DNA from 3 places in the Streptomyces sp. NPDC008125 genome. Region 1 is predicted to be linked to each of the others. Evidence: riboswitches for the same ligand, from Rfam matches in the RefSeq annotation. Region 1 holds a riboswitch; each other region holds the start of a gene.

Evidence for each region. A riboswitch is a leader RNA that binds a small molecule or an ion and turns the genes downstream of it on or off. The one in region 1 is predicted to bind cyclic di-AMP.
Region 2: another riboswitch for cyclic di-AMP. It lies ahead of ACFZAX_RS26295 (NlpC/P60 family protein); the one in region 1 lies ahead of ACFZAX_RS23340 (peptidoglycan DD-metalloendopeptidase family protein).
Region 3: another riboswitch for cyclic di-AMP. It lies ahead of ACFZAX_RS14170 (peptidoglycan DD-metalloendopeptidase family protein); the one in region 1 lies ahead of ACFZAX_RS23340 (peptidoglycan DD-metalloendopeptidase family protein).

Annotation. Positions count from the first base shown of each region.
Region 1 is NZ_JBIBHR010000014.1:17,952-25,066, forward strand. It holds gene ACFZAX_RS23330 (PrsW family glutamic-type intramembrane protease) at 1-1,527, shown strand, start outside; gene ACFZAX_RS23335 (aldo/keto reductase) at 1,508-2,455, opposite strand; gene ACFZAX_RS23340 (peptidoglycan DD-metalloendopeptidase family protein) at 2,729-3,784, opposite strand; cyclic di-AMP (ydaO/yuaA leader) riboswitch at 3,796-3,950, opposite strand; gene ACFZAX_RS23345 (SpoIIE family protein phosphatase) at 4,243-5,370, opposite strand; tRNA gene ACFZAX_RS23350 (tRNA-Met) at 5,849-5,922, opposite strand; gene ACFZAX_RS23355 (hypothetical protein) at 6,410-6,835, shown strand.
Region 2 is NZ_JBIBHR010000017.1:46,528-53,642, forward strand. It holds gene ACFZAX_RS26270 (urease subunit alpha) at 1-511, opposite strand, end outside; gene ACFZAX_RS26275 (urease subunit beta) at 504-815, opposite strand; gene ACFZAX_RS26280 (urease subunit gamma) at 824-1,126, opposite strand; gene ACFZAX_RS26285 (hypothetical protein) at 1,659-1,967, shown strand; gene ACFZAX_RS26290 (hypothetical protein) at 2,116-3,060, shown strand; cyclic di-AMP (ydaO/yuaA leader) riboswitch at 3,511-3,589, shown strand; gene ACFZAX_RS26295 (NlpC/P60 family protein) at 3,618-4,088, shown strand; gene ACFZAX_RS26300 (ATP-binding protein) at 4,197-4,628, opposite strand; gene ACFZAX_RS26305 (Scr1 family TA system antitoxin-like transcriptional regulator) at 4,856-5,722, shown strand; gene ACFZAX_RS26310 (DUF397 domain-containing protein) at 5,788-6,009, shown strand; gene ACFZAX_RS26315 (aminotransferase class I/II-fold pyridoxal phosphate-dependent enzyme) at 6,097-7,115, opposite strand, start outside.
Region 3 is NZ_JBIBHR010000007.1:109,820-116,934, forward strand. It holds gene ACFZAX_RS14155 (STM4012 family radical SAM protein) at 1-78, shown strand, start outside; gene ACFZAX_RS14160 (STM4011 family radical SAM protein) at 86-979, shown strand; gene ACFZAX_RS14165 (GDSL-type esterase/lipase family protein) at 1,013-1,837, opposite strand; gene ACFZAX_RS14170 (peptidoglycan DD-metalloendopeptidase family protein) at 2,018-2,902, opposite strand; cyclic di-AMP (ydaO/yuaA leader) riboswitch at 2,908-3,062, opposite strand; gene ACFZAX_RS14175 (tyrosine-protein phosphatase) at 3,488-4,297, shown strand; gene ACFZAX_RS14180 (DUF6126 family protein) at 4,347-4,526, opposite strand; gene ACFZAX_RS14185 (cupin domain-containing protein) at 4,600-5,208, opposite strand; gene ACFZAX_RS14190 (aminotransferase class III-fold pyridoxal phosphate-dependent enzyme) at 5,280-6,728, opposite strand; gene dxs (1-deoxy-D-xylulose-5-phosphate synthase) at 6,725-7,115, opposite strand, start outside.

The DNA of each region.
Region 1 (7,115 bases):
GGGCTGCTCATCCTCGCGCTCGTGCGCAGGGAGACCGGCACCGAGGGGTTCCTCGTGGGTCTCGGGCTCGCCGTGCTGCCGGTGCCGCTCCTGATGGCGGCGTTCCGCTGGCTGGACCGGGTCGAGCCGGCGCCCTGGCGGAATCTGCTGTTCGCCTTCGCCTGGGGTTCGTGCGCGGCGGCGCTGGTCGCGATCGTCGCGAACTCCTTCGCGACGTACTGGATAGCGAACCTCTCGGCGGACCCCTCCGGCGCCGACACCCTGGGCGCCACGGTCGTCGCGCCGATCGTCGAGGAGAGCGCCAAGGGCGCCGCCGTGCTGATGCTCTTCCTGTTCCGCAGACGGGAGTTCGGCGGGGTCGTCGACGGGATCGTGGCGGCGGGCTTCACCGCGACCGGATTCGCGTTCAGCGAGAACATCCTCTATCTCGGCAGTGCCTTCGGCGAGGACCGGCAGCTGGGGACGGTCGGAATCGCCTCGGTGACGGTCGGCACCTTCTTCGTACGGATCGTCCTGTCGCCCTTCGCGCACCCGGTGTTCACGGCGCTCACGGGCATCGGCTTCGGTCTCGCCGCCGCCGGGCGCCGCCGCAGGTTTCGCCGGATCGCGCTGCCGCTGCTGGGGCTGGTGTGCGCGATGGGCATGCACGCCCTGTGGAACGGTTCGGCGGCCTGGCGGCCGTACGGCTTCTACCTGGTCTACGGCGTCGTCATGATGCCGGTGTTCGGACTGCTGACCTGGCTGGCGATCTGGTCGCGCAGGCGGGAGCTGCGGACGCTCGCCGCCGAGTTCCCGGCGTACGCGGTGGCCGGCTGGCTCACCCCGGCCGAGCCGCTCGCACTGGGCTCGATGCGCGCCCGGGGCATGGCGCGTGACCTGGCCCGGCACTGGCACGGCGCGTCGGACCGGGCCAGGGGCCGGGCGGCGGCCCGTGCCGTCGCCGAGTACGAGTCGTTCGCGACCTCGCTGGCCGCGCTGCGGCGGGACGCCCGGCGCGGTGCGGTGGGCGCCGACTTCGCGGCGCGCGAGCAGGAGTTGCTGCACCACCTGTGGGCGCGCCGGGAGTTCGCGGCCCCCGCGCTGAGCCAGGCGGCCCGCAGCGTGTTCCGCCCGGCCGTCCGCCGCCCGGTGCCCGTCCCGTACGGCCGCCGAGCCCACGGTGGACACGGCGGTGTCCACGCGGCGCACGGAACCCACGCCGCGCACGGAGCCCACGCGGCGCACGGAGCCCACGCGGCCGGGGGCTACCCGCCCCCGGCGCCGTACGGAACCGGTCCGGCGTCCCCGTACGGCCCCGAGCCGCAGGCCTCCCCGGGCCCGGCTCCGGAGCCGCAGGCCCCCCGGGCCCGGCTCCGGCCCCCCACCAGCCGCCGCACCGGGAGTACGGGGGGCACAATCCCTATCTGCACCCGCCGCAGTAGGGCTTCTCGTCCGGATCACGCTGGGCTCGCGGGGCCCCGATCCGGCCTGGTCAAGACCGATCCGAACGAAAGACCCCGGTCCGCGCTCAGGCGGAGGCTTCGGTGAGCCGGTCCAGTTCCTGGTCGCTCAGCGCGAGGTCGGCGACCGCGAGCAGCGCGGGGAGCTGTTCGGGCGTACGGGCTGAGGCGATCGGCGCCACGACCGTGGGGCGGGACGCGAGCCAGGCCAGCGCGACGGTGGCGGTCTCGGCCCCGTGGGCCTCGGCCACGGCGTCGAGCGCGCTCAGTACCTTCTGCCCCCGCTCGGACTCCAGGTGTGCTCCGGCCTTCTCGGCGCGGGCGCTGTCCACCTGCGTGCCGGGCCGGTACTTGCCGGTGAGGAAGCCGGAGGCCAGCGCGTAGTACGGGACCGCGCCGAGACCGGTCTCGGCTGCGAGGTCCTGGGCGGGGCCCTCGTAGGTGTCGCGGGAGACCAGGTTGTAGTGCGGCTGGAGGGCGACGTACCTGGCCAGTCCCTCGCGCTCGGAGAACGCGAGCGAGGCGCGCAGGCGCTCGGGGCTGATGTTGGACGCGCCGATCTCGCGGACCTTGCCCTCCTTCACCAGCTGGTCGAGGGCGGTGACGATCTCCTCCACCGGGACGCTCTCGTCGTCGTAATGGGTGTAGTAGAGGTCGATGTAGTCGGTGTCGAGCCGCCGCAGGGACTCCTCCACCGCACTCTTGATCGTGCCGGTGGCGAGCCCCCGGTACGCGGGGTGGGCACCGACCTTGGTGGCGACGACGACGTCCGCGCGGTTGCCGCGGGCCTTGAGCCACTTGCCGACGAGGGTTTCCGATTCACCGCCCTGATTGCCCGGGACCCAGGCCGAGTACGCGTCGGCGGTGTCGACGAAGTTGCCGCCGGCCGCGGCGTAGGCGTCGAGAACCGCGAAGGACTCGGCCTCGTCGGCGGTCCAGCCGAAGACGTTGCCGCCGAGGGCGAGGGGGAAGACCTCGATGCCGGACGTGCCGAGCTTGCGGAGAGAAGAAGTCATGAGGGGTTCAACGAAACGGGCTGAGGGCCGTATTCCGGTCAGCGGCTCCGAATCGTGGCCGGTCGCCGTCCCGGGGCGCGCTCCTCGCTCGTACTCCGCGTCCGTGCTCGGGGCGCAGGGCGCCCGTGCCCGGGGCGGACGGGCAACCGTCGGCGGAGAGAGAACCGCGGGAGGAGAGAAACGAGGGTGGGCGGAGAACCGGCAGCCCTGACGTCCTGGGGGGGTAGAGCGTCAAGGCTGCCGGGGTTCAGGGGCTCGGCGATACGCCGAGCGTCAGACGGTGAGGCCCTTGCCGGTCAGCCAGGCCATCGGGTCGATGCCGGCGCCGTCCGGGGTGTGGATTTCGAGGTGGAGGTGCGGGCCGGTGACGTTGCCGGTGGCTCCGACGCGGCCGATGGTGTCGCCCGTGCTGACCTGCTGGCCGACGACCACGTCCATGGAGGACTGGTGGCAGTACCAGACCTCCGTACCGTCGTCGAGCTCCAGGACCGTGCGGTACCCGTACGAGCCCGACCAGCCCGCGGACTTGACCGTTCCACCGTGCACGGCCTTGACCGGGGTGCCGGTCGGCGCGGCGAAGTCCAGGCCGGTGTGCTGCCCGGAGGCCCACATCGTGCCGGCTTCTCCGAAGGTGGAGGTGATCGTGTACGCGGAGGTGGGGAGCGAGTAGCTGGCGGCGAGCTTGGCGAGCCTCTCGGCCTCGGCCTTCTTCGCCGCGGCCTCCTCGGCCGCCTTCTTTTCCGCGGCGGCCTTCGCCTCCGCCTCGTCCTGCTGCTTCTTCGCCTCGGTGGCGGCCTTGGTGGCGGCCGCCGCCTCCTCGGCCGCCTTCGCGTCCGCGTCGGCGGCGGACTGCTGCTGCTCGGCCTGCTGGAGGATGCGGGCGCGCAGGGCCTCGCCCGCGTCGGTGGCACCCTGCTCGGTCTCCGCCGTGGTGAGCCCGGCGGTGGTGAACGGCGCGGCCGCGGCGACCGGGGCGGGGGTGTCGTGGGACTCGACCGCGGTGATCAGAGCGCCCAGCCCGGGCACGGACGTGGCGTCGGGGAGGTTGTCCGCGAGCGCATCGGGAAGAGAGATGGAGACCGGCGGCTTGCTCTGCGCGGTGGCCATGCCGCCCGCACCGACGGCCGCGATGACGCCGACCCCGAGGACGGTGGAACTACGCGCGAGACCACGCTGCTTGGCCACGCGGTGCCGGCCGCGGACGGGGCGGAGGGAATCCTCGGTGGGGTTCCATTCCTCCCACGCCTTGTCGGAGTCGCCGGGGGAGCCGAAACCGTCGAGGGTGGCAAAGGGCGACGGGGCCTCTGGGGCAGGCTGGTTGGACGCCACGGGGGCGCACTCCTTTCCTTCCTTCTCGCCTACCGGGTTAGCTGACGGGTTCGGAGCAGGAAGGTCTCCTACGGACGCCTGACGTCTCTGATCGAGACACAGGTGTCCGATTCACCCCAAGAAGGTGGTTCCCCGGTTCCCTTGCGGAATTCGGCGCTCGCGCACGGCGCCGTCTCTGACGACGGCTGGGACGACCGCGCTGCGTTATCGAACGTTAATAGACAGACGGCTTCGATTCCAAGCCGTCCCCCTTGATCATTCCCACTTCAGGGCGGTATTTACCACCGCATATCACCACTCAACAGGGCGACTTGCGGACAATCGGTGCGCCCCGACTTTTCTGACGGTGTGTCATATGTTATCGAGCGGCACCGGTCTGCTACGGAACGTCGCCACACTCGTCCGACGCCCTCGGGGGAGGTCGGAAGGGCCTCGGGACGGCGGCCCGCACCACCGCGTCAGCCGTCCCCCCGGCCGACGATCGGCACGGTGGTCCGGCGCTCCGGCTGGTCCTCCGCCGGCCGGGCGACCGCGAGCAGCGCCAGGTCGTCCGTCGAGCGGCCACCGGTGTGCAGCCGGACGTCGTCGGTGAGCGCCGTCAGCAGCTCGTCCGGACCGGGGAAGATCCGCCCGCGCAGCCGCTCCGCCGGGTCGTAGAACACGCCCGCCCGGTCGCGCGCCTCGGAGAGCCCGTCCGTATAGGTCAGCAGGGTCGCGCCCGGCGGCAGATCCCACTCGTCCACCTGGTCCGGCCAGACGCCCAGCGCCATGCCGAGAGGGAGTGCGGGCATGCTCGGCCGCAGCACGTCCAGCTCTCCTCCGGCATGGAGCAGCAACGGTTCGGGGTGGCCCCGGTTGACGATCCGCAGAGTCGCGGAGCCCTGCGGGATCTCGGCGAGCACCGCGGTGACGAACCCCTCCACCGGGTCCAGCCCCCCGCGCCGCGCGGCGTCCCTGGCCAGCGCCCGCTCCAGCCGTTGCGCCACGCCGTCCAGCGTCTCCTCCTGCTCGGCGGCCTCCCGGAAGGCGCCGATGATCACCGCCACCGCCTCGACCGCGTCGAGCCCCTTGCCTCGTACGTCACCGAGCACGAGGCGTACGCCGTACGGGGTGTCCGCGACGGCGAAGAGGTCGCCGCCGACGTACTCGTCCGCCTGCGCCGCCTCGTACCGCGCGGCGACATGGAGCCCGCCGACCCGGTCGGCCGGCACGGGCAGCACCGCGCGCATGGCGGTCTCCGCGATGATCCGGGCGGAAGCGAGCTGCTCGTTGCCGCGCCGTACGACGCCGTTGATGACGAGCGCCAGCACAGCGGCGGTGAAGACGGTGAGCGTCTCGATGATCGGGACGATCTGCCCGATGGTGCCCACGTACACCCGCATCGCGATGACGGCGGTCAGCGAGGCGACACCGATCCGGATGGTCCCCGCCCGGGAAGCGAACGGAGCGGCGATGAGCGGGGCGGCGACGAACAGGGGCACCGCCGTGAAGCGGGGCGGCGAAGCGATGTCGAAAGCGAGTCCGCCGACGATGAGCAGGGCAGGCAGCATCCGCACGAAGCGCCGGGCACCCACACCCCCGGCCATCCAGCCATGCTCGTACAGCGGTTTCCCCACCTCTGCGCTTCTCCTGCCCTGTCCCGCCACGGCTGCGGAACCTACCGCGCCCCGCCCAGGCTGGCCCGAACCGCGCCGCGCGGCGACTCCTCGTCGTCCATAGGGGGGAGCGCGCGACTCCCCTTCGAGCGCCCCCACCGCCGGCGTACGCCGGGCGGTCAGGACCGGCGAAGCGATGGGTTCCACGCCGCGAGCCCAAGCGCGCCGCAGGCGGAACCGGCGGACCGGTTGCCCCGGCCTTCCCGGGCGCCCGCCCACGCAGGCGGTCGGACGACAACGAACCGCGCAGGCGTGCGAGACATTTCCTGGATGGACCACTTCATGCCCGGTTCGGCAGATCGTTATGCCGCAGGATCGCGTACGCGAGCGAGTCCAGGGCCGAGCGGGCGCGCGCCCACGGAAACGACTCGGGCCCGGCGCGCTGTGCGTGCCGGGCCCGGGCCTTCAGTAGCGGGGACAGGATTTGAACCTGCGACCTCTGGGTTATGAGCCCAGCGAGCTACCGAGCTGCTCCACCCCGCGTCGTTGAACACAACTCTACGCCATCCTGAGCGGGCTCTTGACCACCCCGGCGTACGACCGCCCGGGAGACGGCAGGAAGCGGGCGCCGCGGAGTCGGCTCGGGCCGGCCCGAGCCCCGCCGGGGCCACCCGGTGAGGCGTGGGGGCGACAGTGCGCGAACAGGCGCAGACCGGAAGCCCGCGGACTGCGGAGAGGTGCCAAGCCCCCTCTCCACCGCGTGGTTTGGGTCTCACGTGCCCCTGCTCCCACACCACCACGGGCGCGGAACAGCACAGTTGAGGACGACGTGTCGCAGCGCGTTGCACAACGGTGCTTCTGCCTCGGGCAGTTGCCATGCGTGCACTTCTGGCCAAGGATGTGGCTGCATCCCCCAGAACCGGCGGGCTGCCCGTGAGGACGCGTGCCCCCGAGGCGGCGGTTTTCGCCTGCCCCGGCGCCGGCCACGCGCCCCGGTCCCGCAACGCAGCCCCCTCTGGAGGACTCCGCCATGACCACCTCTGCCACTTCCACCCCTTCTGCACCTGCCCCTTCCGCTCCGCCGGAGGCATCTCTCGGGACCCGGGTACGCACGTCGGCGGCGAGCGCGATCATCGGCGGCCTCGCCGGGGCCGTGATGAGCGCGGTGGTGGTCTACTTCCTCATCGGCATGCCGGACGGCGAGGGCACCAATGCCCTGAACAACGCGATATCCGGCCTGATCAGCGGCTTCCTGGCCGGCTTCATCGGCCTGATGATCCACCAGGGCAAGGCGGCAGCGGCGACCCGCGCGGCGGCGGCCGAGGCCGTCATGACGGCTACCGCGGCGACCTCCACGACGGCCGACCCCGCGAGACCGGCGGCTGCCGCTGAGGCGGTCGCCACCGAGGCAGTCACCGCCGAAGCGGCCGAGACCAAGGCCCCGACCGTCGCCTGACGCGCGCCCCGGAGCGCGGAACGACCGCCCCGGTCCGGCCGCACGGCAGGGCGGGGGCGGCGTCACTTCCACGAGCCCCCACGTCGCACAGCAGACGCCGGCCAGCAGACGCGCGGCGCGGCGCCGGGCAGCAGCGGCCGGCAGGCAGGCGCGCGGCGCCGGGCAGCAGACACGCGGCGTCGGGCAGCAGCGGCCGGCAGGCAGGCGCAGTCGGGCAGGCAGGCAGCGCACCGTGAACTCCCCTTGCGCCACGCACGTTCGGCGCGGTGACCGGTGGCGC
Region 2 (7,115 bases), on a different contig from region 1:
CCTCGGCCGGTCCTGTTCCGCCGCCCACGAGGGTGGTGATCCCGGAGGACAGCGCCTGGTCCACCAGGGTCGGCGAGATGAAGTGGACGTGCGCGTCGATCGCGCCCGCCGTGAGGATCTTGCCGTTCCCCGCGATGATCTCGGTCTCGGGCCCTATGACGAGATCGGGGTGGACCCCGTCCATGGTGTCGGGGTTACCGGCCTTGCCGATGCCGGTGATCCGCCCCTCGCGGATGCCGACGTCCGCCTTGACGATCCCCCAGTGGTCGACGATGACGACACCGGTGATGACCGTGTCGGGGGCGCCCTCGGCACGGGTGGTGCGGGCCTGTCCCATGGACTCCCGGATCACCTTGCCGCCGCCGAACACCGCCTCGTCGCCGGCCCGCCCCGGGCCGCCCGAGCGGTCCTCCTCGATCTCCACGAGCAGGGAGGTGTCGGCGAGCCGGATGCGGTCGCCGGTGGTGGGGCCGAACAGGTCGGCGTAGACGGCACGGTCGAGTTCAGCCATCGAGGGCACCTCCGGTTTCGCCGCGCAGGCCGGGGACGACGCGGGCGCCTGCGAGCGGGACGAGTTCGACGTCCATGGGGATGCCGGGCTCGAAACGCACGGCCGTACCGGCGGCGATGTTCAGCCGCAGGCCGTGGGCGGCCCCCCGGTCGAAGTCGAGGCCGGGATTGGCCTCGGCGAAGTGGTAGTGCGAGCCGACCTGTACGGGCCGGTCGGCCGCGTTGAGGACGGTGAGGCGGGTGACGGGGCGGCCTTCGTTGATCGGTACGGCCCCGTCCGCGTACAGGATCTCTCCGGGAATCACGGCGCCCCTCAGACGATCGGATCGTGGACGGTGACGAGCTTGGTGCCGTCCGGGAAGGTGGCCTCCACCTGGACGTCGTGGATCATCTCCGGGATGCCGTCCATGACGTCGGCGCGGGTGAGCACCCCCCGTCCGGACGCCATGAGTTCGGCGACGGTCCGCCCGTCGCGCGCGCCTTCCAGGATGTGCGACGTGATCAGCGCGACCGCCTCCGGGTGGTTGAGCCGAAGCCCGCGCGCCCGGCGCCGCTCGGCGACGTCGGCGGCCACATGGATGAGCAGACGTTCCTGCTCGTGCGGGGTGAGTTGCACGCTTCCACCTCATCGTCTCGCGCCCGGTCTCGACTCTGGACGTGGTACACCCGTCGGACGACGACAGCGCGTCGATCGCCGAGACGGGTACACCGGCCAGACACCGCACGTTAGGGCGGAAGTTTTTCCGTCGCGTTAACTGGGCCGGTCGCATGGAGACGCCGTCCGGTACGGAGGTGCGGCTCCGGCGGGCCGGACCGCCCCCGGACCGGTACCGCTGAGCTGCCCCCACCCCCTCGCCTCGTATACGGCGCGTACGGGACCGGGACGCCCACCGCGTACGGCCCCGGGCGCTTCCTGGCGCCGACATGGCCGGCCGGTCGCACGGGTAGTAATCCGTCAGCCCGCCTGCCCGGACCGGTGCGGGAGCGGCCGTCGGAAGTCGGGTCGTCGCAGACGGCGGCGACGGCGGTGACATCGGCCGTGCCCCTCGTCCTCGACGCCGGGAGCCCACCGTGCCCACGCCCCCTCCGGCCAGGTCGGAGAACACGGCACCGCCTACCCGCCACCGTGCCCCCACGAGGTGAATCCCATGCTGCCCCCGGAGCTGCCACCGCTTCCCGCCCTGACCCACGCGGAGGCGGAGTTCATCGACCGCTATCTCGCCGTCCTCGACCAGGTGGGCCGGATCAACCCCACCCGGGGCAGCGACACCTACGCGGCACTGCGGGCGGCCCAGGCGCTGGCCTCGCACGCGACGGCTCTGCGGGACGCCCTGGCGCTGATGCACGATCGCGGCGAGGACCGGATCCACGCGTCCACGCTGGCCCGGGCGCTGCGTGCGCTGGACGGTGAGCGACGGGCCGGGCGGATCGCCGTACCGCCCGAGAACGGGAGTTGACCGGTCCGGCCTGCGGCGGAGCGGCAGAAGGCGACCGGCCGCCCCGCCCTGGTCCTGGCCCTGGTCCTGGCCCTGGCGCTGGTCCTGGTCCTGGTCCTGGTCCTGGCCGCGGCGATGCCGGCCGATCATGTTCCGTACCCTCCTGAACATGAATCGCTCCACCGCTCCCCTCCAGCCCCTCACCCGGCTCGTCGGCGGGAACATATGCGCCTACCAGCCGGCTGCCGACACCTGGGGTGCTCTGTCGCCCGCCAAGATCTTCCGGCCGTCGGCCGGGGACGACGTCGTCGAGCACACCGCTCCCGCCGGCCTCCACCAGGTCTTCTACACGACCCTGCACGCGGCCGTCTGCGTGACGGCTGACGGGGCCGAGGTCTGGCGGTCGGAGTTCGAACCGAAGTCGGACGAGCGGTTCGGACACAGGCCCGGCTGCGCCCTCTCGTCCGACGGGCTCACGGTCTGGATCTACCGGCCCGACGCCATGGCCGAACGAGGCCGCCCGGACCAGTGGGTCGCCCTGGACGCCGTAACCGGAGCGGTCCTCGCGCAGGCGGATCTGGACACGGTCGGGCACGGTGGCGTCCAGCTCGTGCACCGGGCGGGCGGCGAGATCCTCCTCGACGTGGGCGAGGGGCAGGACGGATCGGTCATCTACCGGGCATCGCTGTCGGGTGGGCGGATGGACCTCTTCCGCTACCCCTGGGACGACAGGGTCCTCATCGATCTGTCGCCGGACGGGCGGCACTTCATGACGGTCGATCATGCTCAGGGCGACATGGCCGTCCACACGTACCCGGACGGCGAGGTCGCGTTCACTCTGTCCGTCGACGCCCTCGGGCACGATCCGGAAGAGGACTACGTGGAATGGGGCGGCGGCTACCTGGACCCGGAGACCATCGTCGTGACCGTCGTCGGCGAGACGGAGAGCGAGGAGGAGTGGTTCCGCCACACCCGCGTCGACGCGCGGTCCGGCGAGGTCCGAGGCGCATTCGAGGCGCACGGCGAGAATTCCTACGACATGCAGCCTCTCGGGGACGGGTCCTGGCTCACCAAGGGCCCGGACGGCCACCCGATTCGCCGGAGGGACTCCTGAGGTCCCGGTGACGGCGATCCGGTCGGGATCCGGAGCGGAGGAGCGGAGCCGTTTCCCGATTCCAGCGACACGCCCGTGAGGAATATCCGATTTTCCGCTCGTTCGGCGCAGGGGTTCGGTCCGTCGCGCCCTTCTCTCGATTTGCGCTTCCCGGCGTTCTCCCCATGCCCCAAGTGCCGCACTGAGCAACCTTGGTGGAGGCATCCGGGTGCGCGCCCCCGGCCGCGCGGGACGCTCCCCCACTCTCCCGGCGCAACGTCGGCCGACCGTACTGACTTCCTCTGCCACCTCGAAAATTACGCACGGCCTGGGTCAAGATCCGTGTGACGACAAGCCCCCGCCACCCCGACGGGGCGGTCCGCGCGGACGCCGAGTCCTGCCGCCGAGCGGATGACGGGTCGACAGGAGTGGATCGGCAGGAGTGGAGGACCCGAGCACAACGGGTCGACCGGGCAACCGGCCGTCCCTCGGGGTGAAGCCGCGACGCGCGGCCGGGCGACTTCGCCAGCCCGAACCCGACAGGTCATCTTTCACAGGCGGCTGACGAAGGGTTGCGCATGACTGCGCAGGTTCATGTCCCGTCTCTGCTCACCCGGGCCGGTACGGCCTCGGTCCTCACTCTGGCCCTCAGCTCGACCATGCTGGCCCCCGGCCTGGTCTCCGACGCCGAGGCCGCCGCCCAGTCGACGAAGGCGCTCCGGGTCGCCGCGTCCAAGAAGGGCGCCCCCTACCAGTGGGGCGCCGCGGGTCCCCGGCGGTTCGACTGCTCCGGGCTGACGCTCTACTCGTTCAAGCGGGTCGGCAAGAAGCTGCCCCGCACGGCGCAGCAGCAGTACAACAAGACGCGCCACATCACTTCCTCACAGCGCAGGAGGGGCGACCTGGTCTTCTTCCACAGCGGTCGCAGCGTCTACCACGTGGGCATCTACGCCGGAAACGGCAAGATCTGGCACTCCCCGAAGACCGGTGCCGTGGTGCGGCTGGAGCGGATCTGGACGAAGCGGGTCTGGTACGGACGGGTGCGCTGACGCACGCCGGGCGCCCGTGCCGCCGACGCACGGCGCCCGGCCCGGACGCGGCGACACGCGACGACCCCGCCGGGTCGCACGGTCGCCCCGTCCGGGCCGGGCGCGACGTCAACTCCGCACCGGTACGGACCAGGGCAGCACGATCCACACGGTCTTGCCGCCGTCCTCGTTCGGGGTGACGCCGAACCGTCCGCCGCACTCCCCGGCGAGGATCCGGATGATCGCCAGGCCCCGCCCGTTGTCCCGCTGCGCGGCCGGGGGCAGCCGTCTGGGCCACCGGGGGTGGCTGTCCGACACCTCGAGCCGCAGTTCCTCGTCACGGTCGAGCACCAGCCGCACCGTGAACGTGGGTGACTGGCCCAGCGTGTGCAGGACCGCGTTGGTCGCGAGCTCCGAGACGATCAGCAAAATCCTCCCCGCGTCATCCGTGTCGTCGTGCATGCCCCACTCGGCGAGTACGCGTGCCACGTGTCTGCGGGCCGCGGACACCGACACCGGATCGCTCGGCAGGGTGACATGTGCTTCCTGATGATCTGCCATGGCGACGCCGTCCCTTTCCGCCCGGCCGACCCCTATCGGCCCGGATTGTGCCTGGCGCCAGAGTGCCACCGCCGGGCCCCCCGCAGACACGATCTGCCGAGATATGCATATATCTATCGCTCAATGCGGTGAACTCCGGCTCACCGGAGCTCGAACGTTCGGCACACTTGCTTCCAGGTCGGCCGACGGAGCGGTCGACCGTGCCGCCAGGCGGGAAGGAGACCGGAATGGGCAACGGCCCCGTCGTGCGCCGTCGCAAACTCGGGGAAGAGCTGCGGAGTCTGCGCCACTCTTCGGGACTCACGAGCCAACAGGCGGCATCGCTGCTCGGCTGGCACCAGTCGAAGGTGAGCAGGATCGAGACGGGCGCGAGCGGCGTGTCCCCGGCCGATGTCGGCCGCCTGCTCGACGCGTACGCCGTCGTCGATCCCGAACTGCGCACCCTGCTCTCGGCACTGGCCGGGTCGGCGGACGGCCGCGACACGGGCTGGTGGCACGCCTACCGGGGCATCATTCCGCCGCAGTACCGCGACTTCATCGCCCTGGAAGCGCAGGCCGAGACCGCGAGGACGCTGGAGACCTCGGTGGTCCCCGGACTGCTCCAGACCGCCGACTACGCGCGGTCGGTCACCGAGTCCGCGCTGGACGGCATACCGGAGGCCCATCTGGACGCCCTGGTCGAGGTGCGGCTCGCCCGCCAGTCGGTGCTGCGGTGCGACGCCCCGCTGCGGCTCACCGCCGTTCTCGACGAGGCGGTGCTGCGGCGGGAGGTGGGCGGGCGGCGCGTGATGCGCGAGCAGCTCGACCATCTCGCACACATGTCGGAACTCCCGCATGTGGACATCCAGTTGATCCCGTTCAGTGTCGGGGGGTACGTCGGCCTGACCGGCCCGTTCGTCATCTTCTCCTTTCCGACGACTTCGGCTCTGGATGTGGTCGTTCTCGACCACTTGACGCGCAGTCACTATCTGGAGCGGAAAGAAGATCTGGAGGCGTACGGTTCCGCTTTCCGCACCATGCGCAGACGCGCCCTCTCGCCCGAACGATCGAGGGACCTCATCACGGCGATCGGCCGCGAGAGGCGGCCCCGATGAGCACCCGGGGCCCGGCCGGACCGCCGGACGGGTCCCGGCAGCGTCCACCGATCCGAAGGAGCACCATGCCCGACCGCCCGGCACAGCCCGCCTCCCCGTGGCGCCGCAGCAGCCGCAGTACCGGTATGAACAACTGCGTGGAGACGGCGGTGCATGGGCGGCCGGTCCTGCTCTCCGTACGCGACTCCAAGGACGTGGACCGGGCCCATCTGTCCTTCTCCGCACCTGCCTGGAGCGCGTTCGTGCGCGGCCTCCGGGGACCCGGCGCGGGCGGGGCCCGGGGCTGAGCGCACGGGAACCAGGGCGACCCGGGGCGGGCGCACGGGCCCGGGGCGTACCGGCCGCGGCGACCCGGGCGGGCTTCCGCTCCCCGGTCAGGCGGTGCCCCTCGGAGCCGTACGGATGATCGCGTCCAGGGCGGTGTCGACCCGGTCGTCCGTCAGGTCGGCCCGGGCGGTGAGCCGCAGACGCGAGACACCGTCAGGGACCGACGGCGGGCGGAAGCACCCCACCGCGATGCCGGCTTCCCGGCAGTCCGCCGCCCAGCGGACCGCCGACTCGGGGGAGGGCGCCCGCACGGACACCACTGCGGCGTCCGGGCGGGCCGCGCTCAGCCCCTCCGTGGTCAGCCGTTCGTACATCCGGGTGGCGACCTCGCGCGCCCGGGCGGCGCGCTCCGGCTCCCTCCGCAGGACCGCGAGGCTCGCGAGCGCGGCACCGGCGGAGGCGGGTGCGAGCCCGGTGTCGAAGATGAACGTGCGCGCCGTGTTGACGAGATGACGGATCACCGGTGCGGGTCCGAGGATCGCGCCGCCCTGGCTGCCCAGGGACTTCGAGAGAGTGAGCGTGGCCACCAGCCCCTCGTCCCCCGCCAGCCCACAGGCGGACGGTGCGCCGCGGCCGCCCGCTCCGAGCACCCCGAGACCGTGCGCGTCGTCGACAACCAGCCCGGCGCCCGCGCTCCGGCAGACGGCGGCGAGGGCGGTGAGCGGGGCGGCGTCCCCGTCGACGGAGAAGACCGAGTCGGAGACCACGAGGGCCGGCCCGGCGTGGGACTCCAGGGCCTTGCGGACCGCCTCGGCGTCGGCGTGCGCCACCACCTCGGTCCGCGCGCGTGCCAGCCGGCAACCGTCCACGATCGAGGCATGGTTGGCCGCGTCGGACACGATGAGGCCGTCGGCCCGTGAGAGGGCGGTGAGCGCGGCGAGGTTCGCCGCGTAGCCGGAGGAGAACACCAGGGCGGCCTCGAAGCCGCAGAAGTCGGCGAGTTCGCGTTCGAGTTCCGCGTGGAGGGCGGTGGAGCCGGTGACCAGGCGTGAACCCGTGGCGCCCGCGCCCCATGTCCGTGCCGCTCCGGCCGCCGCCCCGGTCACCTCGGGGTGCCGGGTGAGCC
Region 3 (7,115 bases), on a different contig from region 1:
GCCCACTCCGACGCGCTCGGCCCCGCACTCTTCTCCCCCGCCGTGCGCGCCGCGATGGCCGCGTACGAGGCGAGGTGAGCGGCGCGTGGACCTGACGATCCTCTACCGCGGCCCGCTCGCTTCCTGCGACTACGACTGCCCGTACTGCCCGTTCGCCAAGAGGCGGGACACCCGGGAACAGCTCACGGCGGACCGGGAAGCGCTCGAACGCTTCACGGCGTGGGTCGCCGCGCAGACCGGGGACCGTCTCTCGGTGCTCTTCACCCCGTGGGGCGAGGGGCTGGTGCGGTCCTGGTACCGGCGGGCGCTGGTCGAGCTGTCCCACCTGCCGCAGGTGGCTCGGGTCGCGATCCAGACGAACCTCAGCGGCAGGACGGGCTGGCTGTCCGGGGCGGACCCGGAGCGGCTGGCGCTCTGGTGCACGTACCACCCCGGCCAGACCCCGTACGACCGGTTCCTCGGCTCGTGCCGGGAGCTGACCGCGGCGGGGGTGCGGTACAGCGTGGGCGTCGTCGGTTTCGAGGAGCACCTTTCCGAGGCGCGGAGGCTGCGGGCGGACCTGCCGGAGCGGGTGTACCTGTGGGTGAACGCCGCCGAGGGGCGTACGTACACGGACGCGGAGGCGGAGCGCTGGACGGCTCTCGACCCCCTGTTCCCGTACAGCCGGCATCCGCACCGCTCGGCGGGGCTGCCGTGCCGGACCGGGGAGTCGGTGATCTCGGTGGACGGGGACGGCACCGTGCGCCGGTGCCATTTCGTCAAGGAGGAGCTGGGCAGTCTCTACGACGGGAGCTACCGCCGGGCGCTCGGCCCGCGGGTTTGCCCGCTGGCGGTCTGCGACTGCCACATCGGGTACGTGCACCTGGAGTCGCTGCCGTTGTACGACGTGTTCGCCGGGGGTGTCCTGGAGCGGATTCCGGCGACGCCGGCCGGGCCCGCCGCAGCGGGCCCGTCACGTCTCCGGCTTCCCCTGGTGTAGCGCCCGGCGCGTCGCGGCGGGCATGTGTGCGGCTCAGAGCGGCAGCAGGTCCGGGCGCTTCGCGGCGACCTCGTCGCCGGAGGACTCGCCGCGCAGCCGGCGGCCGATCCACGGCACGAGGTACTCGCGTGCCCAGTGGATGTCGTCGCGCCGCACCTCGAAGGTGTTCCGCTGGATCTGCGGGGGCCACGGCTGGTCGGGGTCGGCCGAGGTCTCCAGGCCGAGGACCTGCGCGGCGCGCAGTGCGACCCGGGTGTGCCCGTCGGAGGACAGGTGGAGCCGGTCGCCGTCCCAGGCGCGGCGGTCCTGGATCGAACGGAGGGACCAGAGGTCGAGCACCGGGCAGTGGTAGCGGTCCGCGATGGCCCGCAGGTGGACGTTGTAGGTGGCGATCTTGCCGCGCATGTGGCGCAGGACCGGCACGCCGCGGGTGTCGAATCCGGTGGTGACCATGACGGTGCCGACGGCGTTGGTGAGGTCGGCGACCGCGCGTTCGAAGCGCTCCGCCAAGTCGTCAGGGTCGGTGCCGGGCCTGATGATGTCGTTGCCCCCGGCGCAGAAGCTCACCAGGTCCGGTGCGAGCTCCTTGGCGCGGGGGACCTGCTCCTCGACGATCTGGTCGAGGAGTCGTCCGCGTACCGCGAGATTGGCGTACCGGAATTCCCCGCGCGGGGAATCGGAGCTCGTCGCCTCGTCGAGGACGGGAAGCTGGTCCGCCAGAAGAGCCGCGAAACGGTCCGCCCAGCCGACATAGGTCCCGTCGGGTCCGGGGTCTCCGACTCCTTCGGTGAAACTGTCGCCGATCGCCGCGTACGACCCGATGATGTCTGTCTTCTGGATTCTCGAATCGTCTGCCACGGTCACATATCTTGCCTCTTTCGATGTGAGCTACGCGACCGTATGAAGGGGTTGACGTGGGGTGAGATAGACCACCCGGTCAGGTTTTGGTAAAGCCGGAATAAGCAGAGGGGCGGCACGCTTGCGCGTACCGCCCCTCGAAGCCCTGACGGATCGTGACGACCGTCATCGGGAGTGGTCTCAGATGGAGACGCCGTGCGACCGCAGGTAGGCGATCGGGTCCACGTCCGAGCCGTAGCTCGGGGTGGTGCGGATCTCGAAGTGGAGGTGCGGGCCGGTGACGTTGCCGGTGGCACCCGAGAGGCCGATCTGCTGGCCGCCGGTGACGGTCTGGCCGGCCGAGACCATCAGCTGCGACTGGTGGGCGTACTGGGAGTACATGCCGTCGGCGTGCTTGATGATGACCTCGTTGCCGTAGGCGCCGTCGTAGCCGGCGGAGACGACCGTGCCGGGGCCGACGGCGCGGACGACGGTGCCGGTGGCGGCGCTGAAGTCGGAGCCGGTGTGGTAACCGCTGGACCACATGGCGCCGGAGGCGTGGTACTGGGTGGTGACGGTCGCGTTGGCGACCGGGGTGGTCCAGCCGGTGCTGTTGCTGTCGGCGGCCTTGGTGGTGGTAGCGGCGGACTCGGCCTTGGCCGCCGGGGCGGCCTTCGTCTCGGTCGTGGCCGCGGTCTTCGTCCCGGTCTTCGCGGTCTCGGCCTTGGCGGAGGACGCGGTGGAGGCCGAGCCGGACGCGTGGGCGCCGAGCGTCAGCTTCATGCCCGGGAGGATGAGGCCGGGGTTTTTGCCGACGACCTCGCGGTTGTCCTGGTAGAGCTTCTCCCAGCCGCCCTTGATCTTGTGCTGGGCGGCGATCTTCGCCAGGTAGTCGCCGGGGACGACCTTGTAGGTCTCGGCGGACTGCTGGGCGGACTGGGCGGCGGGGGCCGACTGCTCGGCGGCGTGGGCACCCGTGGCTCCGAGGAGCGGCAGGGCGACGACGGCGCCGCCCGCTCCGACGGCGAGGATGCCGCGAGCGATCGGGCCGGACTTCTTACGACGGTGCTTACCCGGGATGGGCATGGGGGAATTCCTCTCCGGCGCCTGCGAGGTGAGCTGTCGGGTTCGGGCTGGAGATGCCCGGTCGCGCTGAACGCGACTTCACCCCGAGCCGGCCGGATCAACTCCGGTCGGCGGCTTACCTGGGTCCCCCGCTCCTGCCACGCGTGAGTGAGTGCGAATTCCGGGCGGCGGCAGGATTAGGCGGTCCGTCCGGAGTGATGGTGAACGTAATCGAGCCGGGTCGGACGGAACAAGCCGTCGCAAGCGGAACGGAATCCGCACGCCGATTTCGGCCGTCTTTTCCGGTCACCCTCCGTGGATTACGGATCTTGGCATTCCGCACGGCGTACGGAGAGTTCTCCGGCTCCCCGGCCACGCACGGTCACGGATATGATCCCGCTCACCAGATCACCCACCATCTCCCCCATAAACGGGTGATGTTGCGTGAAATTAACATAATACGGACATGTCGCTCACATCACTGTTGACGGTTCCTCAGTCTTCGGGGAGCCGCCGCCGCGTCGGCGCCGCGGGGCGATGTCGTAGGGTCGCGACGAGCCGACGTCGGCGAGCAGCGCCGGCGCGCAGGAACACCGAGGAGCCGCTGTGACGCAGGTGCCGCAGTTCTCGCCGGCCGAACCCGAGCTGAGCGGGGTCCGTAACTTCAGGGACGTGGGCGGGCTGCCCACCACCGATGGGCGGCGGGTACGGCACGGGAGGCTCTTCCGCAGCGGCCACCTCGCCGCCGCCACCGCCGAGGACGCCGTCTTCCTCGGCCGGCTCGGCCTGCACACGGTCTTCGACTTCCGTAATTCGGCCGACCAGAAGCTGGACGGCTTCGACGTGGAGCTGCCGGGCGTCCGCAACGTCCGCATTCCGCTCTCCGACCCCGCCGACGGGGCCGGTTTCTGGCGTCTGGTGCGCGAGGGGGACATCGCGCAGCTGCGCTCGCTGCTCGCGGACGGGAAGGGCACGGAGCGGATGCTCGTCTCGTACCGCTCGATCATCACCGACCGCACGGAGGAACTCGGCCGGGTGCTGCACGCGCTGGCAAGGGACAGCGTGCCGGCGCTGATGCACTGCGCGGCGGGCAAGGACCGGGCGGGTCTGACGATGGCGATGACCCTGCTCGCGGTGGGGGTGGAACGCGAGGCGATCGCGGCGGACTACCTCAAGTCCAACGACGCGCACCGCCGGTACCGCCTGCGGCGCGGCGACAGCGCGGACCCCGTGGTCTCCACCGAGGTGATGAGCCTGCTCAACCCGCTCTTCGGGGCGCACATCGACTATCTGGACGCCGCCTTCGCCGCCATCGAGGAGAACTGGGGCACGACGGAGCGCTACTTCGCGGACGGGCTGGGTCTCTCCGGGGAGACCCGGGAGCGGCTGCGCGAGCGGTTGCTGGACGAGGCGTAGGGTCCGTCCGCCCCGGACCGGGGCGGACGACTCGGCGGTCCGGGCTCCGCTACTGGTTGCCCCCGGCGACGGCGAACAGGATGTAGAGGAAGGCGGCGACGACGTGCCCGGCGACCAGGTAGGCGACGAGCCGGATGACCATCCCGCGCGGCATCTTCCGCTCCTGGGTGTCCCGGGGGGAGCCGGTCTGCCGGGGGGTCAGCGGGTCGTAGTGCTCCGAATCGGACATGACGGTCCTCTCTGCCGTGCGCCCGGGACCGGGCGGACGAGGAATGGGCGCGGCACCGGGGTGCCGGGCGCGGTCAGCGCCGACGGGTCCCGTCGCCGAGGCACAGCTCGGCTGCGGGGCTCTGCAACAGGGTGTGTACGAAGATCAGCTCGGCGCCCTCCGGTCCGGCGGCGGCGATCCGGTGCGGGGTGAGCGAGTCGAAGTGGGCACTGTCGCCGGGCCCGAGCTCGTGCGCGGATTCGCCGAGGCTGACCCGCAGCCGCCCTTCGAGGACGTACAGCCACTCCTCCCCGGGGTGGACCCGCACCAGGTCGCCCTGGGCGCCGTACGGGACGCGCACCCGCAGGGCCTGCATGGCGCGGCCGGGTCCGCCGGCCCGGCGGTACATCCAGCCGTCGGCCTCGGGCCCGTCGAACCGGCCGCCGCGCACGATCGCGTCGCGTTCCGGGGGGATCTCGCCGAGAAGTTCCGAGACGGTCGTACCGTAGATCCTGGCGAGGCCGAGAAGCACGGGCAGCGAGGGCTGCCGGTTTCCCGTTTCTAGCCGGGAGAGATGGGCCGGGGAGAGACCCGCGCGCTGCGCGGCGGCCTCCAGGGTGAGGCCACGGCTCCGGCGCAGCTCGCGCAGGCGGGGGGCGACACCGGGGAGGTCGTCGGCCACCCCTCCGTCGGGAGGATTCATGCCTCCATTGCGCCACCGACTTTCCTCTGAGGCAAATTTCTTGCCTCAGAGGCAAAGCGTTCCAGGAGTGGTCAGCGGTTGGCGACCGCCTGCTTCACCAGGGTGCGGCCGAAGTCCCACATCAGGCCGCCCCCGCTGTGCGCGTCGTCCATCACCGACTCGAAGGCCGTCACGAACCGGTCGACCTCGGCCTCGCCGATGGTCAGCGGGGGGATCAACTTGATCACTTCGAGGTGGTCGCCGGAGACCTGGGTGAGGATCCGGTGCTTCTGCAACAACGGTACGACAACCATCTGGGCGAAGAGCCCCTTGCGGGCGGCCTGGAGCATCGTCCACCGGCCGCGCAGCTTGATGGAGGACGGCCGTCCGAACTCGATGCCGACCATCAGCCCGCGTCCGCGCACCTGGTGCAGCAGCTCGTACCGGTCGACCAGTGCACCGAGCCGTGTCCGCAGCAGGTCGCCGGTGCGCCGGGCGTTGGCGACGATCTCCTCGTTCTCCATGACCGAGAGGACCGCGAGCCCCGCCGCCATGGCCTGGGCGTTCGAGCCGAAGCTGGCGGAGTGGACGAGCACCCGGTCCATCGAGGAGTAGACCTTCTTGAAGATCCAGTCCTTGCCGAGGGTGGCTCCGACCGGAACGTAGCCGCCGGAGAGCGCCTTGGCCACGCAGACCAGGTCCGGCTCGACGCCCTCCTCGTGCTGGTAGGCGTAGAAGTCGCCGGTCCGGCCGAGGCCGGTCTGCACCTCGTCCGCGATGAGCAGCGCCTTGTGCCGGTGCAGGAGTTCCTGGGCCTCGCGCAGGAAGCCGGGCGGCGCCGCGAGTACGCCCTTGCCCTGGATGGGCTCGACGACCAGCGCGGCCACGTCGCCCCGTTCGAGCTCGCGGCGCAGCGCGTCGAGGTCGCCGAGGGGGATGGCGGTGTCCGGGAGCAGCGGGGCGAAGCCGTCGCGGAAGCCGTCCTCGCCGTTGACCGAGAGCGAGCCGGTGGTGAGGCCGTGGAAGGCGTGGGTGCAGTAGAGGATGCGCGGCTTGCCGGTGGCGTAGCGGGCGAACTTGAGCGCCGTCTCGACGGCCTCGGTGCCGCTGTTGCCGAAGAAGACGCGGTCGAGGTGGGGGCTGTGGGTGAGGAGCTTCTCGGCGAGCAGGCCGGGCAGCGGCTGGCAGTCGAAGCGGGTGAGGTCGGCGAGGGAGGCGTCGAGCACGTCGTGCAGGGCCTTGCGGACGACCGGGTGGTGCCGGCCGAGGCCCATCACACCGAATCCCGCGAGCATGTCGAGGTAGTCGTTGCCGTCGGCGTCCCAGAAGTAGGCGCCCTCGGCCCGTTCGTAGACCTTGTCGAAGCCGATGGTGTGCAGCATGCGCGGCAGCTGGTGGTTGAGATGGCGCGCGTGCAGTTCGTAGCGTTCGGCGCCGCGCTCCGCGAGCAGCGTCGCGAGATCGAATCCCCTGCCCACGCCGCCGGCGCCGCCGGTGCTCCGGGTGGTGCCGCCGAAGCCGCCTGCCCTGTCGTCCTTCATTCCCCGCTCGTCTCCTTCTTCTCTCCGCGCGCCACTCGTGCTCGCTCCCGCCCTCGTTCCGTACCGTTCCCGGCCGTCGCCACACGTCGCGGTACCGCCTCCGGTCCCGTCGTCTCCTCGTCGGTACGGCGCTCCGCGTCCGGCCGTCCCGCCAGTGCCGCGCCGATCCGGCCCGCGATCTCCACCGGGGTCAGTCCGATGTCGGCGAGCACCTCGCCGCGTTTGGCGTGGGCGAGGAACTCCTCGGGAATCCCGTAGGTCCGCAGCGGTACGTCCACTCCCGCGTCCCGCAGCGCCTGTCCGACCGCCCAGCCCACGCCGCCGCTACGGCAGTTGTCCTCGACGACCGCGACCAGCCGGTGGCCTGCGGCAAGGGGGGCGAGCTGC